Linked DNA regions of Congzhengia minquanensis. The protein of the gene in region 1 interacts with the protein of each later gene in a pairwise test. Links are inferred from orthologs where the notes say so. Each region holds a gene or a part of one and is shown in the gene's direction. Other genes may lie near its edges.

Region 1 (4,953 bases):
TTCACAAGCTCCCTATCATTGGCTGGGGAGACTCTCTTTTGGGAGCGTTGTTTGGTTTGTTTCGCGGTTTGCTTTTCGTTTATGTGCTGCTGGCTTTTGTGACATTTGCTGCATCTATGGCACCGGACGGGGCTCTTTCCCGTGCAATAAAATACTCGGAATTTGCTAAAGTGATGTATAATGATAATGTTCTTTTGGATTTTATCTATAAAGGCTAATTCCTGTTTGACAATGAAATTCAACAGAGGTATAATGAATAACAGATAAAAAAATATGGAGGCTTTAAAATGGAAATTAAAATTGTGAAAACAACAACACCGAAAGAGAAACCGGCTGCAAACGCCTTAGGTTTCGGAAAATATTTTACAGACCACATGTTCGTTATGGACTATAGTGTGGAAAAGGGCTGGCACGACGCAAGAATTATTCCTTACGGCCCGTTTGAGTTTGAGCCCTCCTGTATGGTGTTTCATTACGGACAGTCTATTTTTGAAGGCTTAAAAGCTTACAAAGGCGCTGACGGCGGCGTGCTTTTATATCGGCCGTATGAAAATATGAAGCGCATGAACCGGTCGAACGACAGGCTTTGTATTCCGCAGATTGATGAAGATTTTGCCGTTGACGCAATTCGCCAGCTTGTTCTCCTGGACAAAGACTGGATTCCCGAGGGCGAGGGAACATCTCTCTACATCCGCCCCTTTGTGTTCGGAACAGACAACGCGCTGGGCGTTCACCCGTCCCATACATATAAATTCATTGTTATCTTAAGCCCTGTGGGTTCTTACTATGCCGGCGGACTTTCTCCTGTTAAAATTTGGGTTGAGAGCGAATATGTCCGTGCAGTGCGCGGCGGTATCGGCGCGGCGAAAACAGCCGGCAACTACGCTGCCAGCTTAAAGGCCCAGGAAGTTGCAGAAAAGAAAGGGTATTCCCAGGTGCTCTGGCTGGACGGTGTGGAGCAAAAGTATGTGGAAGAAGTTGGCGCGATGAACATTTTCTTTAAAATCGGCGGCGAAGTTGTAACACCTGTTTTAAACGGCAGCATTTTAGGCGGCATTACCCGGGACTCGGTAATCGAGGTGTTAAGGGGAAGCGGCTACAAGGTTACGGAACGCAAAATTTCTATTGACGAGGTTCACGAGGCTTATAAAAACGGCAAGTTAGAAGAGGTGTTCGGCACCGGAACCGCCGCTGTCATTTCTCCTGTGGGCGAGCTTTGCTATAAGGGCGAGAAAATGGTGATTAACAACAACGAAATCGGAGAGGTTTCGCAAATGTTGTATGACACCATCACCGGAATGCAGAAAGGCGCAATTGAAGACAAATATAATTTCACCTATAAAATTTAAGCTTAAACGATAAATGTGTGTTCCGCAGCGTTTAGCGCTGCGGAAACCGTTATTTTGCTTCTGAATTTGTTATTGTCAAACTTTATCTTAAATTTTCTTTTCTTAGCATGAGCTACTATCCCGCTTTTCGTTTATTTTAAACTTCATATCGGAGGAATTTTATGGATTTATCAAATAAAAAATTACAGGATTTGCGTGAAATCGCAAAAGCAATTGGCATAAAAAGTATTACCAAATATAAAAAGGACGAGCTGATTGCGGCCATTTCGGAAACGCCAAAAGCCTGCCCTTCTGCTGAATCGGAGGTAAAAGCGGTTGAGAAAACGGCGGAAACAACAGTCACTGCGGAAGCCTCAAAAACCGAACAAAATGGTGCAGTAAAACAGGAAAACAAGGCACCTGCTAAAAAGGCCGGGCAAAAGCGCCCGGAGCTCACTGTTTCCGGCTCCGACAATATCGTAGGCGGGATTTTAGAGGTGCTGCCGGACAATGGATTTGGCTTTCTGCGCGGGGAAAACTACCTTTCTACGCCGAAAGACGTTTACGTTTCGCCTACGCAAATCCGCCGGTTTAACTTAAAAACCGGCGACAAGGTGACGGGTATTGCCCGCCTGCCGAAAGAGGAGGAAAAGTTTCCGGCGCTGATTTTTGTGCAGCATGTGAACGACGACACACCTGACAAAGCAATTCGCCGCAAGCCTTTTGAATATTTAACACCCATTTTTCCCACAGAGCGAATCCGGCTGGAAAACAACCAGAGGGACTATGCCATGCGGCTGGTGGATTTAATAGCCCCCATAGGAAAAGGGCAGAGGGGCTTAATTGTTGCACCGCCGAAAGCCGGTAAAACAACGCTTTTAAAAAATATTGCCAACAACATTGAAGCAAACCATCCGGAAATTACGTTGATTGTGCTTTTAATTGACGAGCGACCTGAGGAAGTGACAGACATGAAGCGGTCGATTTCCGGCGACGTGGTATATTCCACCTTCGACCAGGTGCCGGAACACCATGCAAAGGTGGCCGAAATTGTGTTAGAACGCGCCCAGCGTCTGGTGGAGCAGAATAAGGACGTTGTTGTGCTGTTAGACTCTATTACCAGGCTTGCCCGGGCATATAACTTAACTGTGCCTCCCTCGGGCAGAACGCTCTCAGGCGGGCTTGACCCCAGTGCCCTGCACAAACCGAAAAAGTTTTTCGGCGCGGCAAGAAATATTGAAAACGGCGGCAGCCTCACCATTTTGGCTACCGCGCTGATTGAAACGGGCAGCCGCATGGACGACGTGATTTTTGAAGAGTTTAAGGGTACGGGCAATATGGAGCTGCACTTAGACAGAAAGCTTCAGGAAAAACGGATTTTCCCTGCCATTGACATCAACAAATCCGGCACAAGAAAAGAAGAACTGCTGCAAACGCCAAAGGAACTTGAGGCGGTTTGGGCCGTTCGCCGGGAGCTTTCCAGTCAAACTACCCAGGACGTGACGGAACAGCTGATTAACAACTTAATCCGTACAAAGGATAACGAGGAGTTTGTGGAGCTGATTTTGCGGTCGTACGACCGGGGCAGGAAAAACAGGTTTTGACAAAATAATTTGATTTAAAAAATTTTTTCGTATAATTCCAAAGCGTATTTTGCATAATAGTATTGAGCGCAAAAGTGTGCTCAAATAATACTTTAACCAAGCTTTGGGAGGAAAAAAATGAACAATCAGAATCAGAACAACAACCAAAACAGAAACCAGAATAACCAGAACCAGAATCAGAACCAAAATAACCAGAACAACAACCAAAACAGAAACCAGAACAATCAAAATCAGAACAAAAATCAGAATAGGGAACAGTTCTAATTTTAGAGAAGTTCAAAAAAGCCGCCCTTTTTATAGGGCGGCTTTTTTCTTGCTATTCGGCGTCTTTCGGCGGAATGCGGTTTTGATAGTCGCTTACGTTTAAACGGTCAATCTTACACTTTTGACGATAAGACAGCGGCGTTACGTTCTCGTGCTTTCTGAAAATATCATTAAACCGCTGCTGGCTGGAAAACCCAACCATTTTTGCAACGTCCGCCACTTTTACGTCGGTATTCTGCAAATATTCCTTTGCTGCCTCAATGCGCACCTTTAAAATATAACTTTTGGGGCTGATTCCGAATTTATCTTTAAAAGAATGCGCAAAATAACTGTCGGAAAGATAAATATATTTGGCAACTTGAGTTAACGTCAAATCCTTGTCGTAGTTGTTGTCGATATATTCCTTTGCAATGCCTAACAGCTCGTGAAGTTTCAAATTACGGTTTTTTGCACTCTGTTCCCACTCCTGCTTAAGAGTACGGGAAAGGAGCACAAACAGCTCAATAATTAACAAACAGCTTAAAAAATCGCCCCACACCTGATATTTCATGCGCTCCCTTAAAATTCGGTTCATTACGTGAACAATGTCGTTTTTCTTAGACAGCGTTAAATGCAGGTAATCGCCGGTGGCCTCATCTTCAATATATTCAATAAAATCCGTAAGCGACACGTGGCTGTCAAGCTCATTTTTCTGGGTTTTAAAGGTAAAGCTCAGCACAATGAACTCGCACACGTCGGATTTCACCACAAACTTATGCGACCTGCCGGGCTTGATAATGACAATGGAGTGCGGCGTCATGCTGACATCGATCCCCTCAATTTGAAAAACAGCAGTCCCTTTTTTTATATAAACCATTTCAAAATGGTCGTGGCGGTTTGCAGTCATCGACCAGTTGGTGTCGTGAATTTTTTCAATTGTTTTCACTATGGCCGGCATATAGGTTAGTTTTTCTACCAATTCGTCCCACGCGCGGGGAAGCTGGTCGCTGTTTGGCATAGAGAACACACCTTTCCAACAAAAATTAATGAAATTTGTTTTATTATACAATAAAATTGCCGAAATGTAAACAGTATTTTAACTTTATTGACACTTTTTTTTTATTATGCTATACTGTTTTCATGATAATCGAATAGGAGTGGATAAACATGCCATATATTGGGACAAAGACAACGAAGACGCTTACAGAGGAGAAAAAAGCCGCTCTTGCAAAACGGTTTGGAACGGCCATTACCACCATTCCCGGAAAGTCTGAGGCACATTTGATGCTGGGCTTTGAAGGAGACGCCACCATGTATTTCGGAGGAAAAACCGGCGAACCTATGGCCTTTGTGGAAGTGAAGCTGTTCGGAACGTCTGACCGGGAGCATTTAACAATGCTTACAAAACAAATTTGCGATATATTAAAGGAAGAACTGGGCATCGACGGCGCAAACACCTATGTGAAATATGAAGAAGTTGCCCACTGGGGTTGGAACGGAAGCAACTTTTAAGCATGGATATTAACAAAATGATGACGCCCAGGCTCATGTCCGCGGCTGGGTTTGTTTCCTGCGGCGCAACAGTGGCCGACGTGGGGACAGACCATGCCTATATTCCCATCTGGCTTGTAAAGAACGGCGTTTGCCCGGGTGCTGTGGCAATGGATATTAACCAGGGTCCGATTTTGCGGGCAGAAGAAAATATCAGGAAATTTGGCTTAGAAACAAAAATCCGTACCAAACTGTCTGACGGGCTGGCGGCGCTGGAGCCGAATGAG
Region 2 (3,839 bases), on another replicon or contig:
GCTGGTTGCCGACGACGCGGTGGAAATTAAACGGGTGTCGAACAAATCGCTGGTGGGCAGCGCACCAGAAATTATCAGGCATTTTATTGAGCTTCGCGGCATAGGAATTGTGGATGTAAAGCGTATTTTTGGTATGGGTTCTGTAAAAGATACGGAAAACATTGATTTGGTCATTAACCTGGAAAACTGGCAGAACGGCAAAGCCTATGACAGGCTGGGAATTGAAACAGAGCACACCGATATTTTAGGCATAAAAGTGCCGTCGCTTACCATTCCCATTAAGCCCGGCCGGAACCTGGCCATTATCGTGGAGGTTGCCGCCATGAACCAGAGGCAGCGCAAAATGGGCTATAACGCCGCACAGGAATTAAACGACAGGCTTTTAGACCAGATGGGCGTATAAGTTATATAACATAGAAAGGAATTTTTTATGGTCACAGAATCGTTTGTTCAGGAAGTTTTGGCAATTCAGCCGGTAAATGTGGAACGAAACGTTCCTATGTCCCGATATACCACCTTTCAAATCGGCGGTCCGGCGGACCTATTTGTGGAACCGGCGGGGGAGGAAGCATTTTCCCGCCTTGTAAAGCTGTGCAGGAGCAAAAACGTGCCGTTTCTGCTGATTGGCGCAGGCTCCAACCTTTTGGTCAGCGACGCTGGGATTGACGGCGTGGTGTTCCGGCTGTCCGGCGCGTTTGACTATGCCAAGGCTTCCGGCACCGAACTGGAAGCCGGCGCGGCTACATCCTTGGCAAAGCTTGCAAAAACCGCGCAGCGGGCCGCTCTTTCCGGGCTGGAGTTTGCCTCGGGAATTCCGGGCAGCTTAGGCGGCGCTGTCTTTATGAACGCCGGGGCCTATGGCGGGGAAATGAAAGATGTTGTGACTCAGACAAGGTTTTTAGATGAAAACGGCGATATGCAAACCGTTTCCCGCAGCGAGCACGATTTTTCTTACCGGCACAGCGTGTTTTCCGCCGGCGGAAAATTCATTCTGTCTGCCAAAATGAGCCTGTCGCCTAAAAATCCGGACGAGATTTTGGCTTCCATGCGGGATTTAAACGCCCGAAGGAAAGAGAAACAGCCGCTGGAAAAACCCAGCGCCGGCAGCACCTTCAAGCGGCCGGAGGGCTTTTTTGCCGCGAAGCTCATTGAAGACGCGGGACTGAAAGGAGCAGGCGTAGGCGGCGCAGGTGTTTCAGAAAAGCATGCGGGCTTTATTGTGAACAACGGCGGCGCAACCTGTGAAGATGTGGTGCGGCTGATTGCAAAAGTGCAGGAAACTGTGTTTTCAAAGTTTGGTGTGACGCTGGAGCCGGAAGTAAAAGTGATTGGAAGATAGAGAATTCCGTGCGGAATTTTATTTAATTCCGCACGGCTTCCACACAACATCTTGAAGGCGGCCTGCAACTTGCCACAACACCTGGAAAAGCGCAAAAATATCTGGTTTTTTGCAAAAAAACACTTGACTTAAACCTGTGTTTATGGTATAGTATAGGGTGCTTGAAGTGGATAGGTTCTTTTTTTTTTTTGCTCACAAAAAAAAACACCTATAACGGATCAGAATAACAAAAATGCTTAGGAGGCGTTCCATATGAGAACAAGAATTACTCTTGCATGTTCAGAGTGCAAACAGAGAAATTACGACACCATGAAGGAAAAAAAGAATACACCCGACAGACTGGAGCTTAACAAATACTGCAGATTCTGCAAAAAGCACACGCTGCACAGGGAAACAAAATAGGTTTCCGTTTAAACTAATTGTAAGGATGTGAACGATATGGCAGAAGCTACACAGAAAGCAAAAAAGGGCCCCGGCAAAGTTGCAACCTATTTTCGTGAAATGAAGTCTGAATTCAAAAAAATCGTTTGGCCAAGCTTTAAACAAGTTAGAAATAACACCGGCGTTGTAATTACATTCATTATTTTGCTGGGCGTATTTATTTCTTTAATTGACCTCGGGTTCACGTATCTGCTCTCATTTATGAAGTAGACAGCTGTTTTAATAACACATGACGCTGTGAAGAAAAAAGCGCATGGGAAAAGGAGGCAAAAAGAGGCTTTGCTTCTTTTGGACAAATATGGCTGAAGACGCAAAATGGTATGTTATTCATACATTTTCAGGATATGAAAAAAAAGTTCAGACGGATTTGGAAAAAACCATTGAAAACCGCGGCCTACAGGATTTGATTTTAGAGGTGCAGGTTCCGATGGAAGAGGTTGTGGAGCAGAAGGGCAACGAACAAAAGGTTGTGCAAAGAAAGCTCTTGCCCGGCTATGTCATGGTGAAAATGATTATGACAGACGACAGCTGGTATGTAATCCGCAACACACGCGGCGTTACGGGGTTTGTTGGCCCCGGCTCGAAACCCGTTCCTTTAACCGAGGAAGAGGTTCATTCCATGGGAATTGAACGCAGGGTTGTTGAGGTTAATTTCAGCGCAGGCTCGTCTGTCCGCGTTACCGACGGTGCATTTGCCGACTTTGTTGGCGTGGTGGACGAAATTAACACCGAAAAACAAACCGTTCGCGTTATCGTTTCCATGTTCGGCCGCGAAACGCCAGTTGAACTTGACTTTTCACAAATTGAAGTGTTAAACTAATGTTGTTAAAAACGCAGGCGGGCTTCCGCCGGCTTTTATAAAGGCGGTCTGCTTTCGGGCAAATGCCTTTTCGGGCAGTATATTTGCTGCCCTGCGCGGGGTTTTCCGCGTGTGGGAGGACGGGAAATTTAAAAATCCTGTTCGCCATTACCACATTTGTTAAAGAGGAGGTGCACAAAATGGCACAGAAAATCACAGGTTACATCAAGCTGCAGATTCCGGCAGGCAAAGCTACTCCGGCTCCCCCGGTTGGTCCTGCTTTGGGTCAGCACGGTGTAAACATCGTTCAGTTCACGAAGGAGTTTAATGAAAAAACAGCAAAGGACGCAGGATTAATTATCCCTGTTGTTATCACAGTTTATGCTGACAGGTCTTTCACATTCATCACAAAAACTCCCCCGGCGGCTGTACTGTTAAAGAAAGCCGCTAAAATCGACAAGGCTTCGGGTACGCCCAACAAAACAAAGGTTGCTACGGTCAGCAAAGACGCTGTAAAACAGATTGCTGAACAGAAAATGCCTGACTTAAACGCAGCATCCATTGAAGCTGCCATGAGCATGATTGCAGGAACTGCAAGAAGCATGGGCATTACTGTCGAAGACTAATTCGATTTTTAATTAAGTGGGAGAGCGAACATTCGCTTGTTTGACCACAGAAGGAGGAAACAGAATGTTTAGAGGAAAAAATTATAAAGAGAGCGCGAAGCTCATCGAAAAATCAAAGCTCTATGACTCTGACGAAGCTTTGGACCTGGTTGTAAAAGCTTCTAAAGCAAAATTTGACGAAACCGTTGAGGTTCACGTTCGTTTGGGCGTTGACTCAAGACACGCAGACCAGCAGGTTCGCGGCGCCATTGTTTTGCCTCACGGCACAGGTAAGGTTGCCCGTGTTTTGGTGTTTGCCAAAGGTGAGAAAGCTGACGAGGCACAGGCCGCAGGCGCAGACTTTGTAGGCGCTGAGGAACTGATTCCCAGAATTCAGAACGAGAACTGGTTTGATTACGACGTTGTTGTTGCAACACCCGATATGATGGGCGTTGTAGGCCGTTTAGGTAAGGTTTTGGGCCCGAAAGGCTTAATGCCCAGCCCGAAAGCCGGCACGGTTACAATGGACGTTACAAAGGCCGTTAACGAGATTAAATCCGGTAAAGTGGAATACCGTTTGGACAAAACCAACATCATCCACTGCCCGGTGGGTAAGGTTTCGTTTGGCAAAGAAAAGCTTTGCGAAAACTTTAAC

Evidence for each region.
Region 2: the proteins of rho (region 1) and nusG interact in binary tests that used the Escherichia coli proteins (3 or more experiments, as listed by UniProt). The link is inferred for Congzhengia minquanensis from one-to-one orthologs.

Annotation. Positions count from the first base shown.
Region 1 is NZ_JACRSU010000001.1:224,235-229,187, reverse strand. The notes cover bases 741-3,721. They hold rho (transcription termination factor Rho), read left to right. Parts: upstream 741-1,510; coding sequence 1,511-2,932; downstream 2,933-3,721. Other genes in these bases: H8698_RS01060 (helix-turn-helix transcriptional regulator), read right to left, coding at 3,249-3,721; H8698_RS01065 (hypothetical protein), read left to right, coding at 3,050-3,196; H8698_RS01075 (branched-chain amino acid aminotransferase), read left to right, coding at 741-1,349. Outside these bases: H8698_RS01080 (CvpA family protein), read left to right, coding at 1-218; more of H8698_RS01075, read left to right, coding at 288-740; more of H8698_RS01060, read right to left, coding at 3,722-4,193; H8698_RS01055 (phenylpyruvate tautomerase MIF-related protein), read left to right, coding at 4,343-4,687; H8698_RS01050 (tRNA (adenine(22)-N(1))-methyltransferase), read left to right, coding at 4,690-4,953. UniProt on the Escherichia coli protein: Facilitates transcription termination by a mechanism that involves Rho binding to the nascent RNA, activation of Rho's RNA-dependent ATPase activity, and release of the mRNA from the DNA template.
Region 2 is NZ_JACRSU010000004.1:62,097-65,935, reverse strand. The notes cover bases 987-3,839. They hold nusG (transcription termination/antitermination protein NusG), read left to right. Parts: upstream 987-2,078; coding sequence 2,079-2,600; downstream 2,601-3,839. Other genes in these bases: rplA (50S ribosomal protein L1), read left to right, coding at 3,270-3,839; rplK (50S ribosomal protein L11), read left to right, coding at 2,780-3,205; secE (preprotein translocase subunit SecE), read left to right, coding at 1,778-1,990; rpmG (50S ribosomal protein L33), read left to right, coding at 1,592-1,741; murB (UDP-N-acetylmuramate dehydrogenase), read left to right, coding at 987-1,339. Also shown: hprK (HPr(Ser) kinase/phosphatase), read left to right, coding at 1-403; more of murB, read left to right, coding at 431-986. UniProt on the Escherichia coli protein: Part of the processive rRNA transcription and antitermination complex (rrnTAC). The complex forms an RNA-chaperone ring around the RNA exit tunnel of RNA polymerase (RNAP).